3 regions of the Streptomyces sp. NPDC102467 genome follow, and region 2 is predicted to be linked to each of the others. Evidence: riboswitches for the same ligand, from Rfam matches in the RefSeq annotation. Region 2 holds a riboswitch; each other region holds the start of a gene.
What was found. Region 2 has a riboswitch for thiamine pyrophosphate ahead of thiC (phosphomethylpyrimidine synthase ThiC). Riboswitches for the same ligand answer to the same signal wherever they lie in the genome.

Region 1: it holds a riboswitch for thiamine pyrophosphate, as region 2 does, so the genes downstream of both, ACIREE_RS25525 (purine-cytosine permease family protein) here and thiC (phosphomethylpyrimidine synthase ThiC) in region 2, are expected to answer to the same signal.
Region 3: it holds a riboswitch for thiamine pyrophosphate, as region 2 does, so the genes downstream of both, thiO (glycine oxidase ThiO) here and thiC (phosphomethylpyrimidine synthase ThiC) in region 2, are expected to answer to the same signal.

The regions. Positions count from the first base shown of each region.
Region 1 covers NZ_JBIWKA010000012.1:135,845-145,644, forward strand. The annotation lists gene ACIREE_RS25505 (alanine--tRNA ligase-related protein) at 1-44, shown strand, start outside; gene ACIREE_RS25510 (DUF4097 family beta strand repeat-containing protein) at 41-814, opposite strand; gene ACIREE_RS25515 (hypothetical protein) at 1,164-1,559, shown strand; gene ACIREE_RS25520 (aspartate/glutamate racemase family protein) at 1,633-2,334, opposite strand; TPP riboswitch at 2,436-2,536, shown strand; gene ACIREE_RS25525 (purine-cytosine permease family protein) at 2,528-3,940, shown strand; gene ACIREE_RS25530 (alpha/beta hydrolase) at 4,002-4,697, shown strand; gene ACIREE_RS25535 (class I SAM-dependent methyltransferase) at 4,794-5,693, shown strand; gene ACIREE_RS25540 (response regulator transcription factor) at 5,724-6,446, shown strand; gene ACIREE_RS25545 (sensor histidine kinase) at 6,433-8,391, shown strand; gene ACIREE_RS25550 (sortase-dependent protein) at 8,527-8,904, shown strand; gene ACIREE_RS25555 (class F sortase) at 8,982-9,584, shown strand; gene ACIREE_RS25560 (epoxide hydrolase family protein) at 9,613-9,800, opposite strand, start outside.
Region 2 covers NZ_JBIWKA010000008.1:223,747-233,546, forward strand. The annotation lists gene hisC (histidinol-phosphate transaminase) at 1-439, opposite strand, end outside; gene ACIREE_RS18705 (LacI family DNA-binding transcriptional regulator) at 820-1,932, shown strand; gene ACIREE_RS18710 (metallophosphoesterase) at 2,149-3,216, shown strand; gene ACIREE_RS18715 (hypothetical protein) at 3,400-4,281, shown strand; gene ACIREE_RS18720 (hypothetical protein) at 4,567-5,775, opposite strand; gene thiC (phosphomethylpyrimidine synthase ThiC) at 6,075-7,913, opposite strand; TPP riboswitch at 7,907-8,071, opposite strand; gene ACIREE_RS18730 (YibE/F family protein) at 8,143-9,516, shown strand; gene ACIREE_RS18735 (SsgA family sporulation/cell division regulator) at 9,591-9,800, opposite strand, start outside.
Region 3 covers NZ_JBIWKA010000007.1:96,127-105,926, forward strand. The annotation lists gene ACIREE_RS15815 (DUF4396 domain-containing protein) at 1-1, opposite strand, end outside; gene ACIREE_RS15820 (deoxyribonuclease IV) at 89-964, opposite strand; gene pknB (Stk1 family PASTA domain-containing Ser/Thr kinase) at 1,056-3,005, opposite strand; gene ACIREE_RS15830 (thiazole synthase) at 3,089-3,883, opposite strand; gene thiS (sulfur carrier protein ThiS) at 3,890-4,090, opposite strand; gene thiO (glycine oxidase ThiO) at 4,087-5,262, opposite strand; TPP riboswitch at 5,260-5,373, opposite strand; gene ACIREE_RS15845 (NAD(P)/FAD-dependent oxidoreductase) at 5,554-6,786, shown strand; gene ACIREE_RS15850 (Rv2175c family DNA-binding protein) at 6,878-7,243, shown strand; gene thiE (thiamine phosphate synthase) at 7,320-7,967, shown strand; gene metF (methylenetetrahydrofolate reductase [NAD(P)H]) at 8,094-9,014, shown strand; gene ACIREE_RS15865 (hypothetical protein) at 9,060-9,800, shown strand, end outside.

The sequences.
Region 1 (9,800 bases), on a different contig from region 2:
GCCTGCGGCCCCGGCCCGAGCCGGAGATTTCGGAGATGTCCTAGTCGCGGGCGGCCCGCACGTCGCCGTTCACCGTGGTGAGTTCCATGGTCCGGTCGGTCTGGCCGGACCGGCCGGTGTTCTCGCCACCGTCCGGGACCGTGATCATCGGACGGCCGTTGTCCGTGGCCGCGGTCACCCGGTAGGCGGGAGAGTCGTGCGGAACGGAGACGTCCACCGAGCCGTTGACGGTCCGCGCGGAGAGCCGGCGCGGGGCGGTGGCGGAGCCGAGTGTGACGTCGCCGTTGACCGTACGGGCCCGCAGTGCCGCGGCGTGTACGGCTGTCGCGCGCACCGAGCCGTTGCGGGTGACGAGCCGCACCGTGGCGTCGCCCCGGCCCGAACCGGCCAACGCCACATCGCCGTTGACGGTGGTCAGGTCGAGAGGGCCGCTCACTCCGGCGACGTCGATGCCGGCGTTGCGGGCGGTGACCGTCACGGACGTGCCGGCGGGGACGTCGATCTCCGGCATGCGGGGGCACTCCCGGTCCGGATGGTCGCGGCCCTTGCACGACAGATCCAGGACCTGGGTACGGCCCTGCCGGGACCAGTGATGGGCCACCGCCGGGTCGACGCCCACCTGGTCGTCGTCCGCGGGCCGCAGGCGCACCCCGTTGTCCGTGGTGATGGTCAGCCGTAGGTTCGAAGCCGCAGACCCGGCACCGTCCGCGGGCGTTCGACCGTCGCCGCCGGCCCCGCCGCACGCCGCCAGGAGAGGGATCGTCGCCAGCCCGACGGCCACGTACCGGGCAGATCTCTTCGTCGCTGCCTTCATGCCGCTCGATTGCCCCGTACCGCGCCCGGCAAGCCCACCGAGCGACGGGCGCGGTGGGCTCACCGCAACAACCCGTGAAGGACCCCGCTCTCCGCCGGATCGGCGGAGAGCGGGGCGGCGAGCTCACTGCCGAACCCTCCCGGGAAGGACTCGGGCGTAAGCCGCCGCCGCACGAAGTCCCCTGCACGGTGCGGACGAAACGTGGGAAGCCGCTTTTGTCGCCTCTTGGTGCTGCTGTTCACCGATATCCGGCCCGAAGGAAGGGGAGGCGTGCCTCGCCGGGCCCTGGGTAGGCGCACCGCACACGGGCTGCGACAGGTGCGCGGCCCGCAGGGCTGAGGGGTCGAGGATGGAGCGAGCGCGGGCGAGTTTCCCGGCGCGTTGGGAAGCCGGGGGCGTCCTGGTCGTCGAGGTCGTCGGAGAGTTCGACGGCGTCGCCGCCACCGAACTGTGCGGCCTGCTGGCGCGCATGACAGGCACCGGGCAGCGGCTTTTCGTGGTCGACTTCGGGGGAGCCGGGCGCTGTGAGCCCGGCGGGGTCCGGCAGTTCGTCCGGACGAGCCTGGACGCGGAGGCGTTGCCGGACGAAGGCTTCCTGGCCGTCGTCGCGAGCCCCGCCACGCGCCCCGCGCTGCACGCCGAGGGCGCGGGCCGGCTTGCGGGCGGCCTGCACGACACCGTCACGGACGCCATCGAGGCCTGCTGGGCCTCGGCTCCGGAAGAGCTGGGGGAGCCGGCTTCCTGAACCGGGAGACACCGGCCGTCCGTACGGACAGGGTTTTGCCCCGGGGCCGCCGGGGCCGTTCAAGGACAGGAGCTCAGGGCGCGCCGTCGCCCGACGCGGCCCGCACGGCGGCTTCGGCGTGCAGCCGTGCCGTGGGGAACACGGGGACCGGACTGTCCCCGGCACCGATCAGCAGCTCGATCTCGGTACAGCCCAGGACGATCCCCTCAGCGCCGGCGTCGACGAGCCGGGCGATGACGTCCTGGTACGCGACGCGTGACGCGTCGAGCACCTCGCCGAGGCACAACTCCTCGTAGATCACCCGGTGGACGAGCGCCCGCCCGGCGTCGTCGGGGACGAGCACGTCGAGCCCGCCCTGTTCGAGGCGGCCGCGGTAGAACTCCTGCTCCATCGTGAACGCGGTGCCGAGCAGGCCGACCCGCTGGACACCGGCCGCGCGTACGGCGTCGGCCGTCGCGTCGGCCAGATGGATCAGGGGGACGGCCGTGGCCGCCTGCACCTGATCGGCGACCTTGTGCATCGTGTTGGTGCACAGGAGCAGCAGGTCGGCGCCGGCCGCCTCCAGGGACCTGGCGGCCGCGGCGAGAATCTCACCGGCCTGCTCCCAGCCGCCCTCGATCTGCAACCGCTCGATCTCCGCGAAGTCCACGGAGTACACCACGCATCGCGCCGAGTGCAGTCCGCCCAACCGCTCCCGGGTCAGCTCGTTCAGCAGCCGGTAGTACTCCGCGGTCGACTCCCAGCTCATTCCGCCGATCAACCCGATGGTCTTCATCGCACGACCCTATGCGCGGCGGCGGGAAGCCCGCACGCAGAGCCCGCACGAGGGGGCGCCGCCACCGCACACCGACGGAGCGGCTACTGTTCGCACCGGTACTGCCCGACACGGGGTGCCCCGCGACAGCGACGGGGCTGAGATCACACCCGTAGAACCTGAACCAGTTAACACTGGCGGAGGGATGTCAGCGATGTCGATGTCGCACGCTTCCACGGACCCGCGAGCCGCCGAGCGGCACGGCGCGGGCGCCTTCGACGGGCGGATGCCCGCCGCGCCGGGGGACTGGCGGCCGGAAGCGCGGGGGATCGCCCCCGTCCCGGAGGACCACCGGTACGGCGGCGCCGGACGGCTCTTCACCGTGTGGTTCGCGCCGAACCTGACGATGAGCGGAGTCTTCACCGGTACGGTCGGCGTCGCTCTGGGCCTGGACTTCGCCACCGCGCTGGCCGCCGTGGTCCTGGGTACCCTGCTCGGCGCCGTGCCCACCGCGTACCTCGGCACGTGGGGCAGCCGCACCGGGGCGGGCCAACTGCCCCTGGCGAGGCTGGCGTTCGGCCGGGCAGTCGTGGTACCCGGCGTTCTGCAATGGCTGTCGTCCATCGCCTGGGACGCGCTCATCGGCCTGTTCGGCGGAGACGCGCTCGCCCGGCTCTGCGGCTGGCCGTTCTGGCTGGGGGCACTGGTGATGATGGCCGCCCAGGGTGCGTTCGGCGCGCTGGGCTATGAGGCGATCCACCGCCTGCAGAAGTGGATGACGGCCGTCCTCGCGGTCGCCTTCTGGGCCCTGGCGCTGCGTCTGGCGCACGCCGGCGTCACCCCCGCGGGCCACGGGAGCGCGCAGGGCGCCGACCGTCTCGGCGCGTTCGCCCTGACGACCACCATCGCGCTGAGTCTGGCCATCTCCTGGGCGCCGTACGCCAGCGACTTCAGCCGCTACCTGCCACGCGCCACCTCTCGGGCCCGCATGTTCTGGTGCACGCTGGCGGGCGTCGTCGTCTCCTTCACCGCCGTGCAGGCGCTCGGACTCTGGGGCGCTTCGGTCTTCACCGACCAGACCGCGCAGGGCGTCGACACGCTGCTCGGCGGCGGGGTGATCGGCTCCCTCGGGCTCCTCGCCGTGGCGCTGGCCGCGCTGTGCAGCAACGCGATGAACGACTACAGCGGTTCACTGGCTCTCCAGGTGATCGGCGCCCGCCTGCCACGCCCGCTCGCCGCCGGACTCGCCGCGCTCCTCGGGTACCCGCTGGTGCTGTGGATGCATGCCGCCGACACCGCCGCCCGCTTCCAGAACGTCCTCCTGTTCGTGGGGTACTGGATCCCCGGCTTCGTCGCGGTCGTCCTCGTCGACTGGCTGGCCCGGGCCCGCGCGCGACGCGGCGCCCCCCTCGACCTCGCTGAGGAGCAGAGGCGTCAACAGCCGCTCCTGCCCGCCCTGTTGGCGTTCCTTGCGGCGTTCGCCGCCACTGTCCCGTTCATGAACACGAGCCTCTACGTCGGCCCCGTGGCCGAAGCGCTCCACGGCGCGGACCTCGGCTACTACGTCGCTTTCGGCACCGCGCTCGTCGTCTACGCGCCGATCAGGCTGCGGCGAGCGGTGGTTTGAGCCGTTCTGCTGTCGGCCAAGTCGGTCGCGGCTTCCACGGCCCGGTCGGCACGCTCGTCCCATGCAGCCGGTCTTCGTCCTCGTACACAGTCCGTCGGTGGGCCCCTCGACCTGGCACCCCGTGGCCGCGCAGCTGACCGCGGCGGGATACCGGGTACGGGTGCCGTCCCTGGTGCACGTCGGCGCGGGGGCGCCGCCGTTCTGGCCCGGCGTCGTCGATGCCGTCCGCGACGATCTGCGGCAGCTCCCCGCCGCCGACCCCGTCGTGCTGGTGGCGCACAGCAACGCGGGCCTGTTCCTCCCGGCGATCCGCTCGGGCCTCGACCGCCGCGTGACCGGCTCGATCTTCGTCGACGCGGCGCTGCCGGCCCGGACCGGGCCGACCCCGGTCGCCTCGCCCGAACTGCTGGAGTTTCTCCGCCCCAAGGCGGTGAACGGCAGGCTGCCGCGCTGGACCGACTGGTGGGACGAGGCGGACGTTGCCCCCATGTTCGCCGATCCGGCGGTACGGCGGACGGTCGTCGAGGAGCAGCCCATGCTGCCGCTGTCCTACTACGAGCAGCACATCCCGGTCCCCGACTGCTGGGACGACCACCCGTGCTCCTACCTCCTGTTCGGCCCGCCGTACGAGGACCTGGCCGCCGAAGCGCGCGACCGCGGCTGGCGTGTGGCCCACCAGCCCGGCGCCCACCTGCACCAGCTGGTCGACCCTGCCGGAACGGCCGGGCACCTCGTCGAGCTCGCCGGCACGTCGTGACCCGGACTTTGCGCGCCGGGCCTCAGGCAGGGGAACCTTCTTGCGTTATAAGCAAAATATTATGCGTTGCGGGCGTACGTACGTACCGTTGATCTCATGACGCACCACGTATCCGCAGGTCACGACCGTGATTCCCACGCCCACGCCCACGGCATGGAACAGCCCCCGGACGACCTCGTCGAGATCCTGGACCTCGATGCGGAGATGTTCGCGCCCTACCTCGACTCCGTGCACCGCAAGATCGCGGACCTGTCGGAAGGCGGCGTCCGGCACATCGTGGACCTCGGCGCCGGCAGCGGTACCGGCACCTTCGCCCTGCTGCGGCAGTTCCCCGACGCCCGGGTCACCGCCGTCGACAGCTCCGCCCCCATGCTGGAACAGCTGACCCGGACCGCCGCCGGCAAGAACCTCGCCGCGCGCGTGCACCCGGTGCGGGCCGACGCGGGGAAGAGCCTCCCGGGCGTCAGCGACGCGGATCTCGTCTGGGCCTCGGCCTCCCTGCACCACCTGGACGACCCCGCCGCGGCCATGGACGTCATCTTCGCCGCGCTGCGCCCCGGCGGGCTCCTCGCCGTCGCCGAGCTGGACGGGATGCCCTACTTCCTGCCCGACGACGCGGTGCCCGACCGGCCGGGCCTGGAAGCCCGATGCCGTACGGCGCTCACTTCGCTCCACGCCGAACAGGTGCCCCACCTGGGATCCGACTGGGGCACCAGACTGGCGGCGGCCGGTTTCGACATCGCGTACGAACAGACCGGGCAACTGCGCCCGGCCGCCGCCGACAGCCCGCTGCGCGAGAGAGCCGGACGCTATGCGTACCTCACCCTGCGCCGCATCCGCGACGCTGTCGACGGCCTCGTCGAAGCCGCCGACCTCAAGGCGCTCGACACCCTCCTGGACGGCGGCGCGCAGGACGTGCGCCACCGCGCCGACCTCGAGGTGCGCTCGACGCGACAGCTGTGGATCGCCCGCCGCCCCGCCGGAGCCGGTTCCTGACCGCAGCGCGTCTCGCTTACGCTCTGCGAGGTGTGCGCAAATGTCATGGTCGCCGAAGACGACGAGAAACAGGCCGAATTGGTCCGCCGCTATCTGGAGCGGGAAGGCCACGCCGTCACCGTCGTACGGGACGGGCGGCAGGCCATCGAGGAGATCCGGTACAGGGAACCCGACCTCCTCGTCCTCGATGTGATGATGCCCCGGGCCGACGGCCTGGACGTGGTGCGGGTGCTGCGGGCGGAGGCGCGGGAGATTCCGGTGCTGATGCTGACGGCCCGCAGCACCGAGGACGATCTGCTGCTCGGCCTCGATCTGGGGGCCGACGACTACATGACGAAGCCGTACAGCCCGCGCGAGTTGATGGCCCGGGTCCGTACCTTGTTGCGCCGCACCCACCGCGGCGGTCATGCCGCGCCCGGCTCCCCGGAGTTCAGGGTCGGCTCGCTGGTCGTCGATCCCGACCGGCACGAGGTGTCGGTCGACGGTGCCTCGGTGGAGTGCACGCCGGGCGAGTTCCGGCTGCTCGCGGCGATGGCCGCCGAACCCGGCCGGGTCTTCAGCCGTCAGCTGCTCCTCGCCGAACTGCACGGATTCGACCGGTACATAGGCGACCGCACGGTCGACGTGCACGTCATGAACCTCCGCAAGAAGATCGAACCGGAACCGCGCCGCCCGGTCCGCCTGCTCACCGTGTTCGGCGTCGGCTACAAGCTGATGGACCCGGCGAAGGGCGCCCGCGATGCGTCGGCGTAGGACTGCCGCCGACCGGCCGCCGTTGCGCAAGAGCCTGCGCGGACGGCTGCTGGCCGTCTCCGTCCTGGTCGCCACCTGTTCCGTGGCGGCGACGGCCTGGCTCGCCGTGCAGACCACGTCCGGCGCCATCAAGCAGGAGCAGGGCCAGAACCTCGCCGACGACACGAGGATCTACGACACCCTTCTCGGGTACGCCGCGACGCACCCCCGGTGGGACGGGGTCGAAACGACCGTGCGCGACCTGGCCCGCTCCACCGGACGCCACATCACCGTGACGACCCAGGCGCGCGCTCCGCTCGCCGACTCGGCGGGGCACACCACACCGGACACGCTGCCCGCGCAGGCCTCCGCGACCGTCGACCCGCTGACCGTGGACACGGCGCTCGCCTCGGGCGGGACGGGGACGCCGACCGCGACGACCCGAACCGCGACGACCCGGACCGCGACGAGCGACCGGATCGACGCACGCGCGGTCGGCCCGTTCCGGCTCCCCGCCGCCGAGCGGTCGACGCTGCACAACCTCGCCGAGCGGAACACGTCATGCCTGCGCGCGGTCGGGATCACCGCCGACATCGTGGTCGGTCCCAGCGGGCGTCCCCGGGTGGAGGCCGTCGGTTCCGGCGCCGCCGAGCGGGGATACCTCACCTGCGCGACGGGCGCCCTCGACGAGCCGACGACGACCGAGGGCAAGGCGCTCACCTCCCTGAGCCGCCTCACCAACTCCTGCCTCAAGCGGCAGGACCACCACAGCGTCGAGCTCGCCCTCGACCTCACCTGGCAGCAAGGACCGCGCCCGGTACTGGATCAAAGGGCCCAGAAGGCCGCGGCGGCCCGCGACGCGGCGCCGATCCCGGTTCCGGCCGAGACCGAGGTCGAGGACGACCGCGCGGTCGCCTCCTGCGTGAGTACGGCCCGTCGCGAACAGCTCACCTCGTACGTCGCCGCACCCGCGCTCCTGTTCATCGGCGACCAGGGTGGCGCCACCGTCCCCGGATTCGACCTGTCTCCCCTGAACACGGCGAAGATCGCCGGCGTCGCCGCTCTCGTCCTCGCCCTGACCGTCGGGGCGTCCGTGATCGCCGGTACCCGCCTGGTGCGACCGCTGTACGCACTGACCGGCGCGGCCCAGCGGCTGAAGGACGGCCAGGAGACGCAGCCGGTGCCGGTGACCACGGACAACGAGATCGGCAGGCTCGCGGCGGCCTTCAACGACATGTCGGCGCACCGGGCGCGGCTGGAAGAACAGCGCAAGGCGATGGTGAGCGACGTCGCGCATGAGCTGCGTACGCCGCTGAGCACCATCCGCGGTTGGCTGGAGGCCGCGCAGGACGGAGTCGCCGACCCCGATCCGGCGTTCATCGAGTCGCTCCTCGAAGAGGCCCTGCAACTGCAGCACCTCATCGACGACCTCCAGGATCTGGCGGCGGCGGACGCGGACGCGCTGCGCCTGCACCCGCGGGCGGTGGACGTGGAGGAGCTGCTCGGCCAGGTCGCGGCGGCCCACCAGGTGCGCGCCGAGACCGTCGGCGTGACCTTGTCCGTCACACAATCAGGCACGCCCGTACCGCAGTTGACGGCGGACCCGGTACGGCTGCGGCAGGCGGTCGCCAATCTGGTGTCCAACGCGATACGTCACACGGACCCGGACGGCACGGTCACCCTGCGGGCATACGTGACCGACTCGGGTGACGAGGTCGTGGTGGAGGTCGCCGACACCGGAAGCGGCATCCCCGCCGCGGACCTGCCGCACGTGTTCGACCGTTTCTGGCGCGCGGAGAAGTCCCGCAACCGGCGTACCGGAGGCAGCGGCCTCGGCCTGTCGATCGTACGCAAACTCGCGCAGGCGCACGGCGGTTCGGCGACGGCGGCCAGCACGGAGGGCGAGGGATCGGTGTTCGCGCTGCGGCTGCCGCTCGCGGGCCGCGCCGCCGCGGACCCGTCCTGATGGGATGACCACAGCGGTCTGACAGCTTCTTCACACCTCCACGCGAGCCTGACTCCGTCGATCAAGGGCTGCCGCCCGGCGATCGGCGTCTCCCGGCCGACCGGCCGTGAGCGACCAGGCATTGGAGTCACCACCATGTCCCACCGACTGTCCCACAGGCCGGCCCACCGGCTGTCCCTGCGCACCGCCGCTGTCGCCGCCGCGGTGGCCGCCGGGGTGCTGGTCCCGACCGGTACCGCGCTCGCCTCCGACTCCACGCCCACGCCGGTGCCGAGCGACCGCGCCGCCGCGGGGAAGGCCGACCAGAGCCCCGCTCCGGCGCGGGACCGCGCCGCGGCGCGCAAGCGTGCCGCCGCCGCCGCGGAGGCGCCGCGCGGCGGGGTCGCCGCGGGCGAACGCCCGGCGTCCGACGGCACGTCCACCTCCACCGCGCTCGTCGGTTCGCTCTCCGCGGCGGCGCTCCTCGCGGGCGCGGGCACGATCGTGCTGCGCCGCCGTTCGTCGCAGCACTGAGCAAGCCGGTTGCCTCTTCATGGCGCCGCCCGTCCCCCGGGCGGCGCCGTCCCTCCTTCCTGCACCTGGAGTTTCTTGTGCACCAGCCGACGTGGCGTGCGGTCGCTCTGCCCGTGCTCGTCCTCCTCGCCTCGCTCACCGCGTGCTCATCGGGCAGCGGCGCCCGGATCAGCGGCGACGCCGGCACCACCGCACCCGTCAGCCGTGCCCCCGCGCCCGAGCGCACCGTGTCCACCGACCCCGACCGGGTGACCATCACCTCCATCGGCGTCGACAGCGCACTCCTCCCGCTCGGCCTGAACCAGGACGGCACGGTCGAGGTCCCGCCCGCACAGCAGGGCATGACCGCCGGCTGGTACACGGGAGGAGCGGTGCCGGGCGAACGCGGCGCGGCAGTGATCATCGGGCACAACGACACGAGGTTCGGCAAAGCCGTCTTCCACGACCTGCGCGAGCTCCACAAGGGCGCGGACATCGCCGTACGCAACTCCCGTGGAAGCACGGCCCACTTCACCGTCACGGCCACCGAGTCGGTCAGCAAGAAAGCCTTCCCGACGCAGAAGGTCTACGGGTCGACGAACGATCGAGCCCTGCGCCTGATCACCTGCGACGGCGCGTTCGACCCGCAGGGCCACCCCGTCGACAACCTCATCGTGTACGCCGAACTCGCGCGCCCCTGAGCCCCGGTTTCTCAGGGAGGCGCCGACCTCAGCCTGCTGTCCCCGCTCCCACCGTCCGGTAGGGGCGGAAGAACGCCCGCAGTTCCTGCGCGTAGAGCTCGGGTTCCTCGAAGGGCGCGAAGTGGCCGCCGCGGGCGGGTTCGGTGAGGTGGACGAGGTTGGTCATGCGCTCCAGCCAGGCGCGCGGCGGGCGGACGATGTCACCGCGGAAGAGCG
Region 2 (9,800 bases):
TCGCGTCGAGATCGTGGTCCTCGCTGGGCGTGAGCGGCACCTGCACCGACGTCGCACCGCTGATCTGCGTGATGATCGGGTACGCCTCGAAGGACCGCCACGCGTAGATGACCTCGTCACCCGGGCCGCTGGTCGCCTGGAGCAGCTGCTGGGCGACGCCCACCGAACCCGTGCCCGTGGCCAGATGCGAGGCAGGCACCCCGAAGCGGTCCGCCAGCTCCTTCATCAGCTCCGTGCAGGCCATGTCCGGGTAGCGGTTGAAGGTCCCGGCCGCCGCGATCGCCTGCTCCATGACGCCGGGCAGCGGGGGATAGGGGTTCTCGTTGGAGGACAGCTTGTACGCCACCGGGCCCCCGGCAGCCGCAGCCGCCGGCTTGCCCGGCTTGTAGGCGGGGATCCCCGCCAGCTCCGCACGCAGCTTGGGGTTCGTCTCGCTCACCGCAGTCCTCCTATGTGGCCGCCGTTCCAATACTGCTCACCTTAAGAGGATTGACCGCCTGCCCCAATGGCCCGGTCCCCTCCGCCGTCCCCGCAGGCGTGTGAAGGCGTACGAGGAGGGGGGAGCGCTCCATTCCCTGGCGCGCGCCGGTGGCTCGCGCCGTGGCGCGCATCACCCGTGAAGGTGAGTTGAGACCTACTCGCAACATCGCCGACTTGGCAGGCCCATGCGCGCCGACGCGTGACGTAGCACCCTGATAACCCTCAACTCCATTGCTTTCAAAGGGTACTGATGGCCTTTCACCTTGCAGAAACGTGCCTGTCAACGCGTGCATATGCACCCCCGCCATGCAGCCGCATGAGCCCTACTATCGGCTCGCCATGACAGCAGCAGGGAAGCACCAGGTGAGCCGGGCGGAGACGACCCGCAAGGGCACCCGGCCGAGCCGGGCAGGCATCAGAGATGTTGCCGCAGCCGCCGGGGTCTCGATCACAACTGTCTCCGATGCGCTCAACGGCAAGGGACGGCTCCCGGACGCCACCCGACGCCATGTCCGCGAGGTCGCCGACCGGTTGGGCTATCGCCCCTCCGCGGCCGCCCGCACGCTCCGTACCGGCAAGTCGGGCCTGATCGGCCTGACAGTGACGACATACGGGGATGAACCTTTCACCTTCACCGAGTTCGCGTACTTCGCGGAGATGGCTAGAGCCGCGACCTCGGCCGCGCTGGCCCGCGGTTACGCCCTTGTCATCCTGCCCGCCACCTCACGTCACGACGTGTGGTCGAACGTCGCCCTCGACGGCACCGTCGTCATCGACCCCTCCGACCACGACCCGGTCGTCAGCGAGCTGGTCCGCCAGGGCCTGCCCGTCGTCTCGGACGGACGTCCCGCGGGCACCCTGCCCGTGACCGCCTGGGTCGACAACGACCACGAGGCCGCCGTCCTCGGCATCCTCGACCACCTCGCCGAGGCCGGCGCGCGCCGCATCGGCCTGCTCACCGGCACCACCACGGACACGTACACCCACCTCTCCACCTCCGCATACCTGCGCTGGTGCGAGCGGATCGGGCAGGAACCGGTCTACGAGTCCTATCCCGCGCACGACCCGTGCGCGGGCGCCGTCGCAGCCGACCGGCTGCTCGCCCGGCCCGACCGCCCCGACGCGGTCTACGGCCTCTTCGACCCCAACGGCACGGACCTGCTCGCCGCGGCCCGCCGCTACGGCCTGCGCGTCCCGGACGACCTGCTGCTCGTGTGCTGCAGCGAGTCCACGGTGTACGCCACCACCGAACCGCCCATCACCACCCTTTCGCTCAAACCGCGCCGTATCGGCACGGCCGTCGTCCAACTGCTCATCGATGCCATCGAGGGGGTCGATTCGGATCTGCCGGTCGAGCAGGTGATACCGACCGAACTGATCGTGCGGACCTCCTCGCAGCGCCGCCCGCCGCGTACCACGGTCAGCCCGCCCCGCTCCCCGGGACAGGGCTGACCGGCCCCACCCCCCGCCGCCACCCTCTCGGACGAGAGGAAAAGTCCACACCAATTCGGGAGAAAAGTGTGGTGAACAGCCGCCCGTCACCGATTCACCACCCCTGGTGCATCACACAGCGCGAGCCGCATTCCTATGATGGGCGCACGACACCGCGGGCCGCTGCGACCAGGCAGTCCGATCCGGTGCACAGGCGGCGCAATGGTGGAGGGGTCGATGACTCAGGGGGCCGGTCAGGGACCCGCAGCGCGCACGGAGACGCTGCGTGACTTCCGCGTTCCCGCGTACGTCCATGACGTACCGGCGAACGTGCTGCCCACCGATCCTGTTCCCGGTCCCCCCGAACCAGCGGGTTTCCCCGACGGCTACACGCCGACGGAGCGCGACCTGCCGGTCATCAACCGGGGAGACACGGTGCAGGTGGAGGCCGCTCAGGTAGCGCCCCGGCAGAGCGACGAGATGGGCCCGCTGTTCGTCGTCGGCGACGTGCACGGCTACCTCGACGAGCTGCTCGCGGCGCTCCACGCGAAGGGCCTGGTCGACGCCGAGGGCACCTGGGCGGCGGGCAACGCACGCCTGTGGTTCCTCGGCGACTTCACCGACCGCGGCCCCGACGGGATCGGCGTCATCGACCTCGTGATGCGGCTGAGCGCAGAAGCGGCCGCGGCGGGCGGCTACTGCAAGGCGCTCATGGGCAACCACGAGCTGCTGCTGCTCGGCGCGAAGCGGTTCGGCGACACCCCCGTCAACTCCGGCGCCGGCACCGCCACCTTCCAGGCGGCCTGGTTGCTCAACGGCGGCCAGAAGTCCGACATGGACCGCCTCCAGGACGTACATCTGCAGTGGATGTCCCGGCTCGACGCGATCGAGATCGAGGACGACCACCTGCTCATGCACTCCGACACCACGGCCTACCTCGACTACGGCGACTCCATCGAGGCGGTCAACGACACGATCCGCGAGACGCTCACGCGCAACGACGCGGACGAGTGCTGGGATCTGTTCCGCAAGCTGACCAAGCGCTTCGCGTTCCGGGACGAGGAGTCGGGCCCCGGAGCCGTACGCGAACTCCTCGGCGCCTACGGGGGCTCGCGCGTCGTGCACGGCCACAGCCCGATCCCGTACCTGCTGGGCGATGTCGGCACCGAGGACGCCGACGGCGAGGACAGCGGGCCCGTCGTCGAGGGGCCTCATGTGTACGCGGGCGGTCTGGCCATCGCCATGGACGGCGGAGTGACCATGGCCGGAAAACTGCTGGTCCAGCAACTCCCCATGGATACCTGACAGTTCATCGGGCAGGCGGGGTAAGCGGAGGATCCGACAGGGCGCAGGGGCAATTTCCGGAAACCCCCTGTCACCGCGTGCCGTGACCGCTCTACCATCGGCTTATCCGTAGCAGGCTCCCCTCCGTTTCTGCCCGACGGCTCGTAACCATGCGAGCCACCAAGCCCTACGGAGCATCGGGGGATGCACATGAACAGCGCTCCGCATTTGCTGAACGAGGACCGCCCCGAGTTCGAGCGGGTCCTCGATGAAGCGCTGCGTACCGCACCGAACCAACCTGATCTCGCCACAGTGGGCCAGCGGCTCAACCCCGAACAACTGCGCACCATGGCGCTCGGCGCCGCCGCGTTGATCAATACGGCGGCCGCCACGGAATACGAGCACTACGTCAAGGTCCGCGAGGAACTGCGTACCGCCCCGCGGCCCGTCCGTCCGCTACGTGAAGGAGGCACCGCCGGCCCGGCCGAGTCCGGCGGCGGCAGTTCCATGGGCTTCGCCGCCGCCGTGGGCGAGGTCGCGGAGACCACGGGACCCGGTGTCGCCGCGGTCGCCGTCGTGCTCGCCCCGGTCCTCGCCGGGACCGCGGCCGCGATCTTCCTGCTGGTCGGCTTCATCCTGAAGATGCTCAACCCGCCACCGGACTTCGCCGACACCCTGCTGTCGGTCGGCTGGGTCTTCGGTGCGCTCGCCGCGGCACTCATCCTCGTCGCGGCGGTCTGCCTGCTCCTGACGGCTCTGCGCAACGGCTCGACCTCGCTCCAGGCAAGCGCCCACGGCGAGGCCAACGAGGAGGTCGCGCGGGCCAGAGACGCCTGGGGCGATGTGCTCCTCGAGCGCGGCATCCAGCCGTTCCTGCGGGACGCCCTGGCGGGCCCGCCAGGGGGCGGGAGCCCACTCGGCGGCCGAAGGGGCGGCTCCGGCGGCCGCATGCCCCACCTCGGCTACAACAGGCCGGGGTTCAGCAGCCCCGACGGCGGCGGTACCGCCACGGGACAGCGCGCCGGCTTCTCCAGCCCGGACTTCACGAGCCCGGACTTCGGTGGCCCCGAGCACCAGCCCGACTGACGCTCGGCGGGGCACAGGGCCGTGACCTCGGCTCGGGGCGGACTGCAGGGGCCCCGAGCCTTGGGTCAGGCGCGTACGCCGGTCAGTCGGCGAGCGGCAGACAGACGCGGTTGCCCGCCTCGGCGAACTCCTTCGACTTCTGCTCCATGCCCGCCTCGACCTCGTCCTTCGTCGCGCCGTCTCACGCCGGATGTCGTGCGAGATCTTCATGGAGCAGAGCAGCACTCCAGAGCTGCCGACCTGCACTTGCGTGTACTGCCAAGGTGCTGTCGCAATGCGGCGTCCCTACGAGGAGGCCTCAACGGACACGCTCTGCGATGTCGCCGACTGGAAGTTGGTGTCTTCGGCGAAGACGGCTCGGTACGAGCCAGCCGTACTCCGGTCGATATCCGCTGCGAATTCGTAGCCGCTGCCTCCCCAGAAGGCCTCGTCCGTGGCAACGGTCGTCCACTCGGAGCCGTCGGGCGAATACTGAATATCAACAAGGATCGTGGCCGGGCTCCACCCGTCGGGGAAATCGATGAGTCCCTCGGTGTGAACCTGACCCGTGTCCGAGCGACTGGCGGTGAAGGCCGTGAACTTCGAAGCCCTGTGCACATGCACGACGGCGCTGGTGCCTGTCGAGGCCTGGAGGAACGGGTCGTCGTCGGTGTTCAGCGCCATCTGGAAGTAGCCGCCCTGCCAGGGCGTGTATTCCATGGTGAACGTGCCGTCGTCGGCGCTGGTGAACTGCCCCACACCATCTGTCGCGGAGTCATTGGGGCCGAAGAGGACACCGCCGGACCGTCCCGCCAGCGGTACCCATCCGTCGCCAGTCTTCTGCTCGACTTTGACGTTCAGCGTGACGGACTGGTTGAAATCGATGTCGGTTTTACTGACCGTCGCTATGAAACGAGTGGGAACCTGGTCGACGCCGATCTGTACGGGCTCCGACTCCCCGTACAGCACGCTAGGAGCGCCACCGCCCGCCCGGGAGACGGCCTGAATCGGGGCGGCATTGTCCAGTCGGACCGAGGTGCTGAAGTGACCGTTCTCCTCGGTAGGAACGGTGATCTGAGTCCAGTAGTCGACATCGATGTCGACCTGGCGTGCCGCCAAGGGCTTCACTTCACGCGTAGGCCACCGTCCATACAACGTCCCCTCGACCTGCACCTCGCGATGCTCGCGGTCGATCGATGTGCGGTCGACGCTCAGCTTGCCGAACTGTGCGACAACGTAATAGGCAAGGTCTCCGGCTGACTGCTGATGCACATGATCGCCGTTGACGTCCGTCACGTCCACGTCGATGCGATAGCTGCCGAGCTCGGGCAGCTTCAGCGGCCTTTTCGTGCGCCATACGCCATCCTGGGCCGTCCCGGAGAAAAGCCGGAAATCCTTCGACCCGACTTCGGCCACCTCAGCCTTCGTTGTGTACGAGATCAGATGAGCCGTGATCTTCTTGATGTCAGCTCCGGATCGAGCGCTGATCTGCAGGGTGCCCAAGTCCTCCGACACGCTTCCCGCATACCGGACCTCGAGTTGATCAGCAGCGTGCGAGGCTGTCGTCCCAACAAGGCTGAGCGCGGCCGCTGCCCCCGCCACCGTCACCCATCTGCATATTCTTCTCAACAACACCTTTGATCCCCACCCCTTGTCGATTGAATCTGGCAACCGCCTCCCGAGACGGCTCCGGTGAGGATCTTTATACCGGCCGTCACATCTGGGTGCACCGGCCTTTTGACGCAGGACTCCAACACGGAGCGGGCCCGCGCTCCTACGAGCGGGGCCCACTCGGTGGCCTTCCGTCGCCCGTCTCAGTCGGCCATGGGCAAATAGACTCGGTTACCGCTAGCCGCGAACTCCTTCGACTTCTGCAGCATCCCCGCAGCGACCTCCTCGGCCGACGCTCCCGCAGCCGCCGTGACGCCGATCTGCTCCATGCCCGCCTCGACCTCGTCCTTCGTCGCGCCGTGCTCACGCCGGATGTCGTGCGAGATCTTCATGGAGCAGAACTTCGGACCGCACATCGAGCAGAAGTGCGCGGTCTTCGCCGGTTCGGCGGGGAGCGTCTCGTCGTGGAACTCCCGTGCCGTGTCCGGGTCGAGGGCCAGATTGAACTGGTCCTCCCAGCGGAATTCGAAGCGGGCGTCGGAGAGCGCGTCGTCCCAGTCCTGCGCGCCGGGGTGCCCCTTCGCGAGGTCCGCCGCGTGGGCCGCGATCTTGTACGTGATGACGCCGGTCTTCACGTCGTCGCGGTTGGGCAGGCCCAGGTGCTCCTTGGGCGTGACGTAGCAGAGCATCGCCGTGCCCCACCAGGCGATCATCGCGGCGCCGATCCCGGACGTGATGTGGTCGTACGCGGGAGCGACGTCCGTGGTCAGCGGGCCGAGCGTGTAGAACGGTGCCTCCTCGCAGATCTCCTGCTGGAGGTCGATGTTTTCCTTGATCTTGTGCATCGGGACATGGCCCGGCCCCTCGATCATCGTCTGGACGCCGTGCCGCTTGGCGATGGAGTTGAGCTCGCCGAGCGTCCTGAGCTCCGCGAACTGCGCCTCGTCGTTGGCGTCCGCGATGGAACCGGGGCGCAGTCCGTCGCCGAGCGAGTACGTGACGTCGTACGCCGCGAGGATCTCGCACAGCTCCTCGAAGTGCTCGTAGAGGAAGCTCTCCTTGTGGTGCGCGAGGCACCACGCGGCCATGATCGAGCCGCCGCGCGAGACGATGCCGGTCTTGCGGTCGGCGGTCAGCGGGACGTACGGGAGGCGGACCCCGGCGTGGACGGTCATGTAGTCCACGCCCTGCTCGGCCTGTTCGACGACCGTGTCCTTGTAGATCTCCCAGGTCAGTTCCTCGGCCCTGCCGTCGACCTTTTCGAGGGCCTGGTAGAGCGGCACGGTGCCGATGGGGACGGGGGAGTTGCGCAGGACCCACTCCCGCGTGGTGTGGATGTTGCGGCCGGTGGAGAGATCCATGACCGTGTCGGCGCCCCAGCGGGTCGCCCACGTCATCTTGTCCACCTCTTCCTCGATGGACGAAGTGACCGCTGAGTTGCCGATGTTGGCGTTGACCTTCACCAGGAACCGCTTGCCAATGATCATTGGCTCGATCTCCGGGTGGTTCACGTTGGCGGGCAGGACCGCGCGGCCCGCAGCGATCTCCTCGCGTACGACCTCAGGCGCCACGTTCTCCCGAATGGCCACGTACTCCATCTCCGGGGTGATCTCGCCCCGCCTGGCGTACGCGAGTTGCGTCACGGGCTCGCCGCTCCTACCGCGTCGCGGCTGGCGCGGGCGGCCCGGGAAGACCGCGTCGAGGTTGCGCAGTCCGCCGCGCGGCGAAGTGTGCTTGATCCCGTCGTCCTCGGGGCGGGCGGGCCGGCCCGCGTACTCCTCTGTGTCGCCGCGGGCGATGATCCAGTTCTCACGGAGGGGCGCAAGGCCCCGGCGGACATCGGTGTCGATGGTCGGATCGGTGTACGGACCTGAGGTGTCGTACAGCGTGACGGCCTGGCCGTTGGTGAGGTGCACCTGGCGGACCGGCACCTGGAGGTCGGGGCGCGAGCCCTGGACATACCCCTTGTGCCATCCGGTGGACTTCCCGGCCTCCGGCTCAGAGCCGCTGGAGGCAGGCGTGCGTGCGTCCGTTGTGGTCATGTAGACCTACTCCCTACGCCGGCATTACCCGGTAACAGGTTCGGCGGTCGACGCAGCGATATTCGTCGTCGGTGCTCCACGCTGTTTCACGTGAAACACGCTGGGACGAAGGTCAGCGCCCTCTCAGCCCGGTGCTCCGAGCTCCCGCGTTTGCAAAGGTGCCTCCACGCTAGCGTCCCTTCGGACGCGTTGAACAGAGGGCCCCTGCCGTTCTTGCGATGATCGGGCGGTGACCACCACGCAACAGCCTCCGCCTACGCCGCCCCAACCACCGCACGGACCGGACCCGTCGGGCGCAGGGGGCGGCGACCACGGACACGGCCATTCCCACAACCACGGCCCCGCCGCGCCCGTCTCCCAGCACCTGCGCAAGGTCATCGCGGCGATCCTGGTGCCGTTCTCCGTCGCGGTCGTCGTCGGTCTCGCGGTGCTGTGGCCGGGAGGCGCACCGGCGCACGAACGCACCGGAGTCGGCTTCGACCGCCAGACCCAGCAGGCCACGGTCACCCGGGTCGAGAAGGTCGACTGCAAGTCCGTGAACGCCTCCGGCGACACCCCGACCGGCGACACCTCCACGGCCGAGGGCTCGTCCGCACAGCAACAAGCCACCGGCACCTGCGGCAAAGCGTCCATCAGGGTCGACACCGGCAAGGACAAGGGCCGCACGTTCACAGAGATCGTCCAGCCGGACTCCCCCCGGCAGCTGCACGAGGGCCAGGAGGTGATCGTCGCCTACGCGCCCGACGCCCCGGAGAATCTGCAGTATTCGGTCACCGACGTGAACCGCAAGTTCCCTATGGCGCTGCTCGCCGGGATCTTCGCCGTGGCCGTGGTCGTGGTGGGCCGCCTGCGGGGCGTCATGGCGCTGGTCGCGCTCGCGGTCAGCTTCATGGTGCTGACGTTCTTCATCCTCCCGGCGATCCTTCAGGGCTCGAACCCCCTGGTGGTGGCGGTCGTCGGAGCGAGCGCGATCATGCTGATCGCGCTGTACATGTGTCACGGCCTGTCGGCCCGGACCTCGGTCGCCGTCCTCGGCACCCTCGTATCGCTGCTGCTGATCGGCCTGTTGGGCTCGCTGTTCATCGGCTGGGCGGCGCTGACGGGCAACACGGACGACAACACCGGCCTGATCCACGGCCTGTACCCGCACATCGACATGAGCGGCCTGCTGCTCGCCGGCGTCATCATCGGCTCGCTCGGCGTCCTGGACGACGTGACGGTGACGCAGACGTCGGCCGTGTGGGAGCTGCACGCGGCCAATCCGACGATGGGCTGGCGCGGCCTGTACCGGGCGGGCATCCGGATCGGCCGCGACCACATCGCGTCCGTCGTCAACACCCTGGTCCTCGCGTACGCGGGCGCGGCGCTGCCCCTGCTGCTGCTCTTCTCGATCGCGCAGAGCAGCGTCGGAGACGTCGCCAACAGCGAGCTGGTGGCGGAGGAGATCGTGCGCACGCTGGTCGGCTCGATCGGCTTGGTGGCCTCGGTACCGGTGACCACCGCTCTTGCCGCGCTGGTGGTCTCCGCGGACCGGCCGGGCTCCCACGAACCGTCACAGGCCGCGCCGGGGCGCGGTGGCAGGGGGCGGCGACGCAAGCGCTGAGCGGCGCGGAACGGCTCGGGTGCACCGCGCTGCTGAAGCGTTACGTCAACTGCCCTGCCTGGCCCGTACGGCGGTCAGCCGGCGTTCTGCTCCTCGCCGAGGATCCGGTCCAGGGCCTCGTCGAGTTCGGCCTCGTAGTCGGCCAGGGCCTGCTCCTGGCCGAGCGGTACGAGCTTGTCCGTGCGGTCGAGGAAGGCGATGAGGGGCGCCACCCCGGCCCGGAACAGCGCCTGATCGGCACCCACTTGCAGCCGGATGTGCACCTCGCCCGGCATCTCGCCGGC
Region 3 (9,800 bases), on a different contig from region 2:
TGGTTCCCCCAGCGGTCGGTAGCGGTTCCTGCCCATTGCGGGAACCGTATACCCCCTGGGGGTATTCCCCATGTGTATCCGGTGGCTCTCAGATCGTGGCGCGGAGCTCCTTGAGGCGGGCGATGTCCGCCGCGTTGCCTTCCTTGCCGCCCGGTGTCTCGATGATCAGCGGGACGTTCTCGGTCGCCGGGTGGGTCATCAACTCGTGGAAGGGTTCGGCCCCGATGTGGCCCGAGCCGATGTTCTCGTGGCGGTCCTTGTGCGCGCCGACGACATCCTTGGAGTCATTCGCGTGGATCAGTTTGAGGCGCCCCTCGCCGATCGTGTCCACGAGGAGGTCGAGAGTCTGCTTCATGCCGCCCGGGCCCGCGAGGTCGTGACCGGCCGCGTAGATGTGGCAGGTGTCGAGACAGACGCCCAGCTTGGGATGGCGGTCGAGGGCGTCGAAGTACGGGCCGAAGTCCCAGGTGCGCGAGCACAGGGACGCGCCCTGGCCCGCGGTCGACTCCAGGAGGAGGAACGGGTCGTCGTCGTGGGTCAGTTCGTCGAGCAGGGGCAGCAGGTGCTCACGGACCTGGGCGAGGGCGACGGCCCGGTCGCGGCCGCCGGTCGCGGAACCGGTGTGCACGACCACGCCGAGTGCGCCGATCGCGCGGGCGCGGCGCAGGGAGTGCCGCATCGACTCGACGCTCTTCTCGACGGTGGCCTCGGTGTGCGAGCCGAAGTTGATCAGGTACGGGGCGTGGACGTAGGCCGGGATGTTCTCGGCGGCGCAGTGCGCGCGGAACCGCTCGTCCTGCTGGGGGTTGCCGGGGGAAGTGGCCCAGCCGCGAGGGTTGGCCACGAAGACCTGGACGGCCTCGGCCTCGAGGTCCTGCGCGTAGGAGAGCCCTATGGAGGCGAGGCCGCCGGCGACGGGGACGTGCCCGCCGATGGGGTTGCGGGTGCGGATGTTGCTGTTCACCCGGTCCAGGGTGTCATCCTTCCCCTCAGGAGCAATATCCTTCCCCTCCGGAGCATGGACATGAGCGCGGCCCGATCCGCGCGACCGGCGGCTAGCGGATCGTGATCTTGATCGTGGAGCCCTTGGGGGCCTCGTCGCCGCCCTCCACGGACTGACTCTTGACCGTGTCACCGAAGAGGCCCAGGAGGCCACGGTCCTCGTCGACATCAAAACCCGCGCCCTCGAGCTTGGCGTGCGCATCGTCGACGCTCATGCCCGTGACGTCCGGCACCTCGACCATCGGCGGGCCCTTGGAGATGACCAGGGTCACCGTGTCGCCCTCGGCGAGACGGCCGTCGCTGGGGGACTGGCGGGCCACGTCGCCCTTGTCCTCATCGGAGTTGACCCGCTTCGTGTCGATCTCCGCCTCCAGACCCGCTTCCTGGAGCTCGGCCACGGCGTCGTCCTCGGACTCGCCCGTGACGTCGGGCACGTCGACCGGTGCGCCCTTGGAGATGACGAGAGCGACCGCGGATCCGGAGTCGCGGGTCGCGCCCGCATCCGGGTTCGTGCTGATCACGGAGCCCTTGTCGACCTCTTCGCTGAACGCCTTGGTGATCATGCCCGGCGCCAGACCGCGCTTCTTCAGGTCGCTCTTCGCTGTCGCGAGAGGCGTGCCCTTGAGGCTGGGGACCTTGACCGTCTTCGGGCCCTTGGACACCGTCAGGTTCACCGTGCCGTCGTCACGGATGCGGGCGTTCGCCGCCGGGTCCGTGTCCATGACGGTGCCGCGCTTGTACGCGTCGCTGTACTTGTACGTGGTCCTGCCGCCCGGCTGGAGGCCCGCCTCGTCGAGGCGCTGCTTCGCCTGCGCCTCTGTCTTGGCGAGCAGGCGCGGGACCTTGGTGAACTGGCCCGAGTTGATGTACCAGACGCCCGCGCCGACACCGAGGACCAAGAGGATCGCCGCGACGATCGCGAACGTGCCGCGCCGCGGACGGCCACCCCTGCGGCGCGCGGGCGCGGGTGCCGGTGGTGCCGGTGGCGGTGTCCGCAGGATGCTCGTGCGGTTGAACCGGTCCTCTTCGGTCGGCAGTCCCGTCGGCAGTTCCGTCGGTAGCGGGAGCTGCGCCGCGCGCGGGATCACGCTCGTACGGTCCTCCGCGCCCGCATGCTCCTTGTCCCGGGCCTGCGGCGGCGCCGCGTCCAGCTGGGCGTCGGTCAGCGTCGACCGGGCTTCCCGCACGTCGGCGAGGAGCGCCACCGCGTCGTACGGGCGCAGCTGCACGGCGCGCGCGGTGGCCGACGCGACCAGGTCGTCGAGTGCGAAGGGGAGGCCGGGCACGGCCGCCGAGGGCGGCGGCACGTCCTCGTTGAGGTGCTTGTAGAGAACCTGGGCCGGGGTGTCACCGGAGTGCGGTTTGCCGCCCGTCAGCATCTCGTAGAGGACCACCCCGCACGCGTAGACGTCCACGCCGGCCGTCGCCGTGCCGTCCTCGATCTGCTCGGGCGCCAGATACGAGACCGTGCCGAGGAGCGTCCCGGTGGTGCTCGTGACCGTGTCCACCGCGCGGACCAGGCCGAAGTCCGCCACCTTCACGCGGCCGTCGTCCCCTATCAGGACGTTCTCCGGCTTCATGTCACGGTGGACGAAGCCCGCGCGGTGCGCCGCTCCGAGCGCGGCGAGCACCGGTTCCAGGATGTCGAGCGCCGCCCGGGGCCGCAGCGCACCGCGGTCGTGCAGGACGTCGCGGAGCGTGCAGCCCGCGATGTACTCCATCGCCAGATAGACGTACGCGCCGTCGGCACCCTGGTCGAAGACACCGACCACGTTCGGGTGCGAGAGACGGGCCACCGACTTGGCCTCGCGGATGAAACGCTCGACGAACGAGACGTCGGCCGCCAGCGAGGGGTGCATCACCTTGAGCGCGAGCACGCGGTCGAGGCGCGTGTCCACGGCCCGGTAGACCGTGGCCATCCCGCCGACCGCGATACGTGCGTCGATGCGGTACCGGCCGTCGAGCACATGCCCGAGCAACGGGTCCTGAAGGGTCGTGTCCACGCAAGGGAGTCTACGAGGAGCGACTGACAGGGCTCGCGCCCGCTGCGGGACCGGGCCCGTACTGCAGCAGAGCTGTGACCCTGTCAGAAGGCCGGGCGCTCGGGGTCGAGGTGGGCCCGCCCCTGCCTGGGCGAGGAGGCCTCGGCGAAGTGGCGCTTGGGGATGCGGCCCGCGCGGTACGCGAGCCGGCCCGCCTCCACCGCGTGCCGCATGCCCTCGGCCATGAGCACCGGTTCCTGGGCCCGGGTCACCGCCGAGGCGAGCATCACACCCGCGCATCCCAGCTCCATGGCGAGGGCCGCGTCGGAGGCCGTCCCCGCGCCCGCGTCCAGGATCACCGGCACGCGCGCGTGCTCGACGATCAGCTGGAAGTTGTGCGGGTTGCGGATGCCGAGCCCCGAGCCGATGGGAGAGCCGAGCGGCATGATCGCCGCGCAGCCCACGTCCTCCAGCTTGCGGGCCAGGACGGGGTCGTCGTTGGTGTAGGGCAGCACGGTGAAGCCGTCGTCGACCAGGGTCTCGGCGGCGTCCAGGGTCTCGATCGGGTCGGGCAGGAGGGTGCGCTCGTCGGCGATCACCTCGAGTTTGACGAGGTCCGTACCGAGTGCCTCACGCGCGAGGCGGGCCGTGAGGACCGCTTCTCCGGCCGTGAAGCAGCCCGCGGTGTTGGGAAGAACCTGGATGTTGAGCTTCTCCAGGACCGACAGGACCGAGCCGTGCACCGACGCGTTCACGCGGCGCATCGCCACTGTGGTGAGTTCGGTGCCGGAGGCGGTCAGGGAGCGTTCCAGGATGTCGAGGCTCGGGGCGCCCCCCGTACCCATGATCAGGCGCGAGGAGTACGAGGTGCCTGCGAGGACGAAAGCGTCGTCGGCCATGGACGATCAGCCTCCTTGTACGGCGGTGAGGACCTCGACGCGATCCCCTTCGCAGAGCGCCGTCGCGGACCACCGGGTGCGCGGGACGACGGTCTCGTTGAGGGCGGCGGCGACGCCGGAGTGTGCGGTGGTGAGTGTGGTGACGAGGGCTTCGAGGGTGGTCTCGGTGGTCACCGCGCGCGGCTCACCGTTGACGGATACGTTCATGCGGGCTGCTCCAAGGAGGCGTCACTGCTGCGGAAACGCCCCGGGGTGAACGGGCGGGCCTCTTCCGGGAGTTCGCCGGTGGCCAGGACCCGCGCCATCGCGTCACCGGTGACCGGCGTGAGCAGTACTCCGTTGCGATAGTGGCCGGTGGCCAGAAGGAGGCCCGGCAGGGTCGTCGGGCCGAGGAGCGGGGCGTTGTCGGGGGAGCCGGGGCGCAGGCCCGCACAGGTCTCGGTGAGGGGCAGTTCCGTGATGCCGGGGACGAGTTCGTGGGCGTCCCGCAGGAGTTCGTAGACCCCGCCGGCCGTGACCGTGGTGTCCCAGCCGAGCTCCTCGCTGGTGGCGCCCACGACGAGCTCGCCGTTGACGCGCGGCACCAGGTAGAGGTGGCTGCCGCGGACGACCGCGCGGACCGTGCGGCTGAGGAACGGCGCGTACTGCCGGGGCACCGTCAGCCGCAGGACCTGGCCCTTGACCGGGCGGACCGGAGGCAGCACCTCGTCCGGGACTCCGGCGAGACGGCCGCTGAGGCTGCCCGCCGCGAGCACGGTCTGGTCGGCCGCGAGCTCGGTGCCGTCGTCGAGGACGACGCCGCGCGCCCGGTCCCGTACGACGGAGAGCCGCTCGACCCAGGACCGGTGGAAGTCCACGCCCGCACGCTCGCAGGCCGTCACAAGGGCGCCCGCGAGCCTTCTCGGGTCGATCTGATGGTCACCGTCGACGCGCAGGCCCCCGCGCACGCCCGGCGCGAGCATCGGCTCGAGGCGGCGGCAGTCGCGGCCCGACAACCACTCGGACTCCAGGCCCGACTTCTGTTGCAGCGCGTGCAGTTCACGCAAATGCGCCCGGTCGTCCGCGTCCAGCGCGACCGCCAGCGTGCCGCACGCGCGGTAGCCGAGATCCCGTCCCGAGGCCTCGGACAGCTCGGCCGCGAACTGCGGATAGCGGCGCGCCGACTCGACGTTCAGACCGAGCAACGCCTCTTCGCCGTAGTGGAGTTCGGTGACTGCGGCCAGCATGCCGGCCGCCACCTGAGCGGCCCCGCCACCCGGTCCGGGATCCACCACCGCGACGGACAGACCACGCTGCGCGGCCCTCCACGCGGTGACCAGACCGATGATGCCGCCCCCGACGATCAGTACGTCGGTGGCTTTGTGCGCAGTACGCGACATGGGCGTCCAGCCCCTCCCTTCGCCGGCATGACCCGGATCAGGTTCGTACGGTCGGAGGCCGCTCCAGCCTCCCTCTCAGCCCGCTGCGTACGGGCTCCCGCGAGTGCTTTACGTCGGCCACCCTAACTCCTGCGCGCGACCCCCAGTAAGGGAGCCTCCGGCCGTTGCCCGTCGGCTCGACGGCACGTTGGGGGTTTGATCTCTAAACCGGTGACACGTGTGCAGGACGTCACGGCACGGGAGTGGTCCGCGCCGCTGACTGTCGCAAGATCAGGTGCCTAAGGTGATCCTGTGAGCGAGCAGCGGAGCGGTAACGGGACACCTTCAGGGCAGCGGCACGTGGTCGTCATCGGCGCGGGAATGGCCGGCGTCCAGACGGCCGTGGCCCTGCGCGAACAGGGCTTCTCCGGTGCCGTCACGCTGATCGGCGCGGAGCCCCACCAGCCCTACGACCGGCCGCCGCTGTCCAAGGCCGTGCTGCTCGGCAAGGCCGACGGCTCCGCGTTCGACGTCGACTTCGAGGCGCTCGGCGTCACCCTGCAGGTGGGCCGCGAGGTCACGGGGGTGCGCCCCGGCGACCACGAACTGGACACGGCCGCGGGCACCGTCCCCTACGACGTCCTGGTCGTCGCCACCGGCGCCGAACCGGTCAGGCTGCCGGGCGCGGAGGCCGCCCCCGGAGTGCATGTGCTGCGCACCCTCGACGACGCAGAGCGGCTGCGGCCCGTGCTCGCCGGGCAGCGCGACGTGGTGGTCGTGGGGGCCGGATGGATCGGCGCCGAGTTCGCCACCGCCGCCCGCGAGGCCGGCTGCCGGGTCACCGTCGTGGAGGCGGCCGAGCGGCCGCTCGTCGGAGCGCTGCCCGCCGAGGTCGCGGCCCCCATGACGGCCTGGTACGCGGACGCCGGAGTCCGACTGCGCACCCGCGCGCGCGTGGAGCGCGTCGAGCCGGGGGCCGTGGTCCTGGACGACGGGGCCCGGCTGCCTGCCGAAGCGGTCGTCGTCGGCATCGGCGCCTGCCCGGCCACCCGCTGGCTGGAGGGCTCCGGCATCGAGCTGGGCGCCCACGGCGAGGTGGTGGCGGACGCGAGCCTGCGGACGTCCGTGCCCGACGTGTACGCCGTGGGGGACTGCTCGTCGTTCCCCTCGCGGCGCTACGGAGAGCGCCTGATGGTCCACCACTGGGACAACGCCCTACAGGGACCGCGCACGGTCGCGGCGAACATCATCGGTGAGACACCGGCCGTGTACGACCCGGTGCCCTACTTCTGGTCCGAGCAGTTCGGCCGCTTCGTGCAGTACGCGGGCCACCACGGCGCCGCCGACGCGACGGTATGGCGCGGCGATCCGGCCGGCGCGGCGTGGTCGGTGTGCTGGCTGCGCGAGGGCGCCCTGGTGGCGGTGCTGGCCGTCGGCAAGCCCCGGGACCTGGCGCAGGGCCGAAAACTGATCGAGGCGGGCACCGCGCTGGACCCGGACCGGCTGGCCGATCCCGCCCGCCCCTTGAAGTCCGCTCTGGCGTGATCGTCGCCCGGACCCACGGTCCGAACTGCGGAAACACCTGGTCAGCCCGCCCCGGCTTCCGACTGTCAGTCCGGGATGGCACGCTTGTCCCGTGACCGAGATTGACGCAAAGATCGATGCTCTCGTCCCCGACTGGCTCACCCTCCCCGACATTGCCGAGCAATTCGGCATCGAGGTGACGCGTGTGCGACAGCTGGTGAAGGAGGGCCAGGTGATCGCCGTACGCCGTGGTGAGAACAGGGCGCTGCACGTGCCTGCCGCCTTCATCGACGGCGACAAGATCGTCAAGGGCCTCACCGGCACCCTGACGCTCCTGCGGGACGACGGCTTCAGCGACGCCGAGATGCTGGAGTGGCTCTTCACCCCCGACCCGAGCCTGCCGGGGACGCCCGCGCAGGCCCTGAGCGAGAATCGCGGCACGGAGGTGAAGCGCCGCGCCCAGGCGCTCGCCGTCTGACCTGACAACCGTCCGGCGTGCGCACCACGGCCTCCGTGGTGCGCACGCCACCGCCATCGACAACGGGGGATTTCCCATGGCCGACCCGAAGCGCGCGCAGCTCGCCGATGCCCGGCTCTACCTGTGCACCGACGCTCGCAAGCGCCAGGGAGACCTGCCGGAGTTCCTCGACGCCGTGCTCGCCGGCGGCGTGGACATCGTGCAGCTGCGCGACAAGGGCATGGAGGCGGGCGAGGAGCTGGAGCACCTCGCCGTGTTCGCCGACGCGGCCCGCCGCCACGGCAAGCTCTTCGCGGTCAACGACCGGGCGGACGTCGCGCACGCGAGCGGCTCGGACGTGCTGCACCTGGGCCAGGGCGACCTGCCCGTCCCCGCGGCCCGCGCCGTCCTCGGCGACGACGTCCTCATAGGCCGCTCCACGCACTCCGACGCGGAGGCCTCGGCCGCCGCCGTCCAGGACGGCGTGGACTACTTCTGCACGGGCCCCTGCTGGCCGACCCCGACCAAGCCCGGCCGCCACGCCCCCGGCCTCGGCCTGGTGCGCCACACCGCGGGCCTCGGCACCGACCGCCCCTGGTTCGCCATTGGCGGCATCGACCTGGGGAACCTGGACGAGGTCCTGGAGGCCGGCGCCCGCCGTGCCGTCGTCGTCCGGGCCATCACGGAAGCCGACGATCCGGCCGCCGCGGCAGCCGAGTTCGCCAAGCGCCTGCGCGCGATGTGACGTACGAAAGCCTCTGAAGCTCCTCTGAAATCCCTTGGAGCGCCTCTGAGGAGGGGTGTTCCGCTCGTCTGTCCGCAAGGTGGACGGGGATTAGGGGCTACCGGATTCCGTCAGTAACCTGCCCGTATGGCCTTTGGCACCGCTTCCACCAGGACTGATCGCGCCCGCACCGTCCGTGACATGCTCGCGGCCGGCAAGACGACGTACTCGTTCGAGTTCTCCGCGCCGAAGACGGAGAAGGGCGAGCGCAACCTGTGGAACGCGCTGCGCAGGGTCGAGGCCGTCGCACCCGACTTTGTCTCCGTGACGTACGGCGCGGGTGGGTCCACGCGCGCGGGCACGGTCAAGGAGACCGAGCAGATCGTCGCCGACACGACGCTGACGCCGGTCGCCCACATCACCGCCGTCGAGCACTCGGTCGCCGAACTGCGCAACATCATCGGCCAGTACGCCGACGCCGGGATCCGGAACATGCTCGCGGTCCGCGGAGACCCGCCCGGTGACCCCATGGCCGACTGGATCTCGCACCCCGAGGGGCTGACGTACGCGGCCGAACTCGTCGAGTTGATCAAGGAGTCGGGGGACTTCTGTGTCGGCGTCGCCGCGTTCCCCGCGATGCATCCGCGCTCCGCGGAGTGGGACACCGATGTGCGGCACTTCGTCGACAAGTGCCGGGCAGGCGCCGACTACGCGATCACGCAGATGTTCTTCTACCCGGAGGAGTACCTGCGGCTGCGCGACCGGGTCGCCGCGGCGGGCTGCGAGACGCCGATCATTCCGGAATGCATGCCGGTGACGAGCGTGCGCATGCTCGAACGCCTGCCGCAGCTGAGCAATGCCGACTTTCCTCCGGCGCTGAAAGAGCGGATCCTCACAGCGAAAGACGATCCAGCCGCTGTACGCTCCATTGGCATCGAGTTCGCGACGGAGTTCTGCGCGAAGCTGCTTGACGAAGGTGTCCCGGGTCTGCACTTCATTACGCTCAACAACTCCACGGCGACGCTGGAAATCTACGAGAACCTGGGCCTGCACGACCAGCAGGCCTGATGGGCCGTACCCGCAAGGGGATACGGCCGTACGAGAGGGGCGTACATGGGCTGGGCGGTCCTCTACATCGCGTTCGGACTGGTGGCACTCTGGCTCCTCGGTGAGGTGCTGCTGCAGTACAAGGCGCGCCTGCGCTGGCGCCTGCTCGCCTTCGGGGGTTTCCTCGGGGTGGTCCTCGGTGTCCTGATGCCGTCGGTGATCGTCATCGCGGCCGGGGCCATCGCCTTCGCGATCGGCCAGACGTACGTCACGCTGTCGTTCCGCCGCGGCTTCGCCTCGGGCTGGGCGCTCAAGAACGGCCCGGGTGGTGCGGGCGCCGCGGAGAGCGGCAGCAAGCGCCGCAAGCGGGGGACGGTCCGCCAGGACCCGACGCTCGAGGTCTCCGACCTGGAGTACGAGCAAGGGGCGCAGGAGCAGGAGTACGCGCCGGTGCCGGAGTCACCGGCCGAGGCCACCGCGGTGTACGCCACCACCGAGCCGATGCCCGACGACACCGGCCAGTACGGCGTCTACAGCGACACGGCGTACGCCCAGGCAGCCCAGGCCCAGCCCCAGGATCATCAGGGCTACGGATACGACAACGGGTCGTACGGATACGACCAGCAGAACTACGGCTACGACACCGGTCAGCAGCCGTACGCCGCGCCCTACTCGGACCCCTACATCGGGACCCAGACCTATCCGGCGCAGCCGCAGTACGGCGACCCGTACGCCACCGGCCAGGAGCAGTACGGCGACCCGTACGCGGCGGCCTCGGGCTACGGCACGGACACGCCTCCGGGCGGT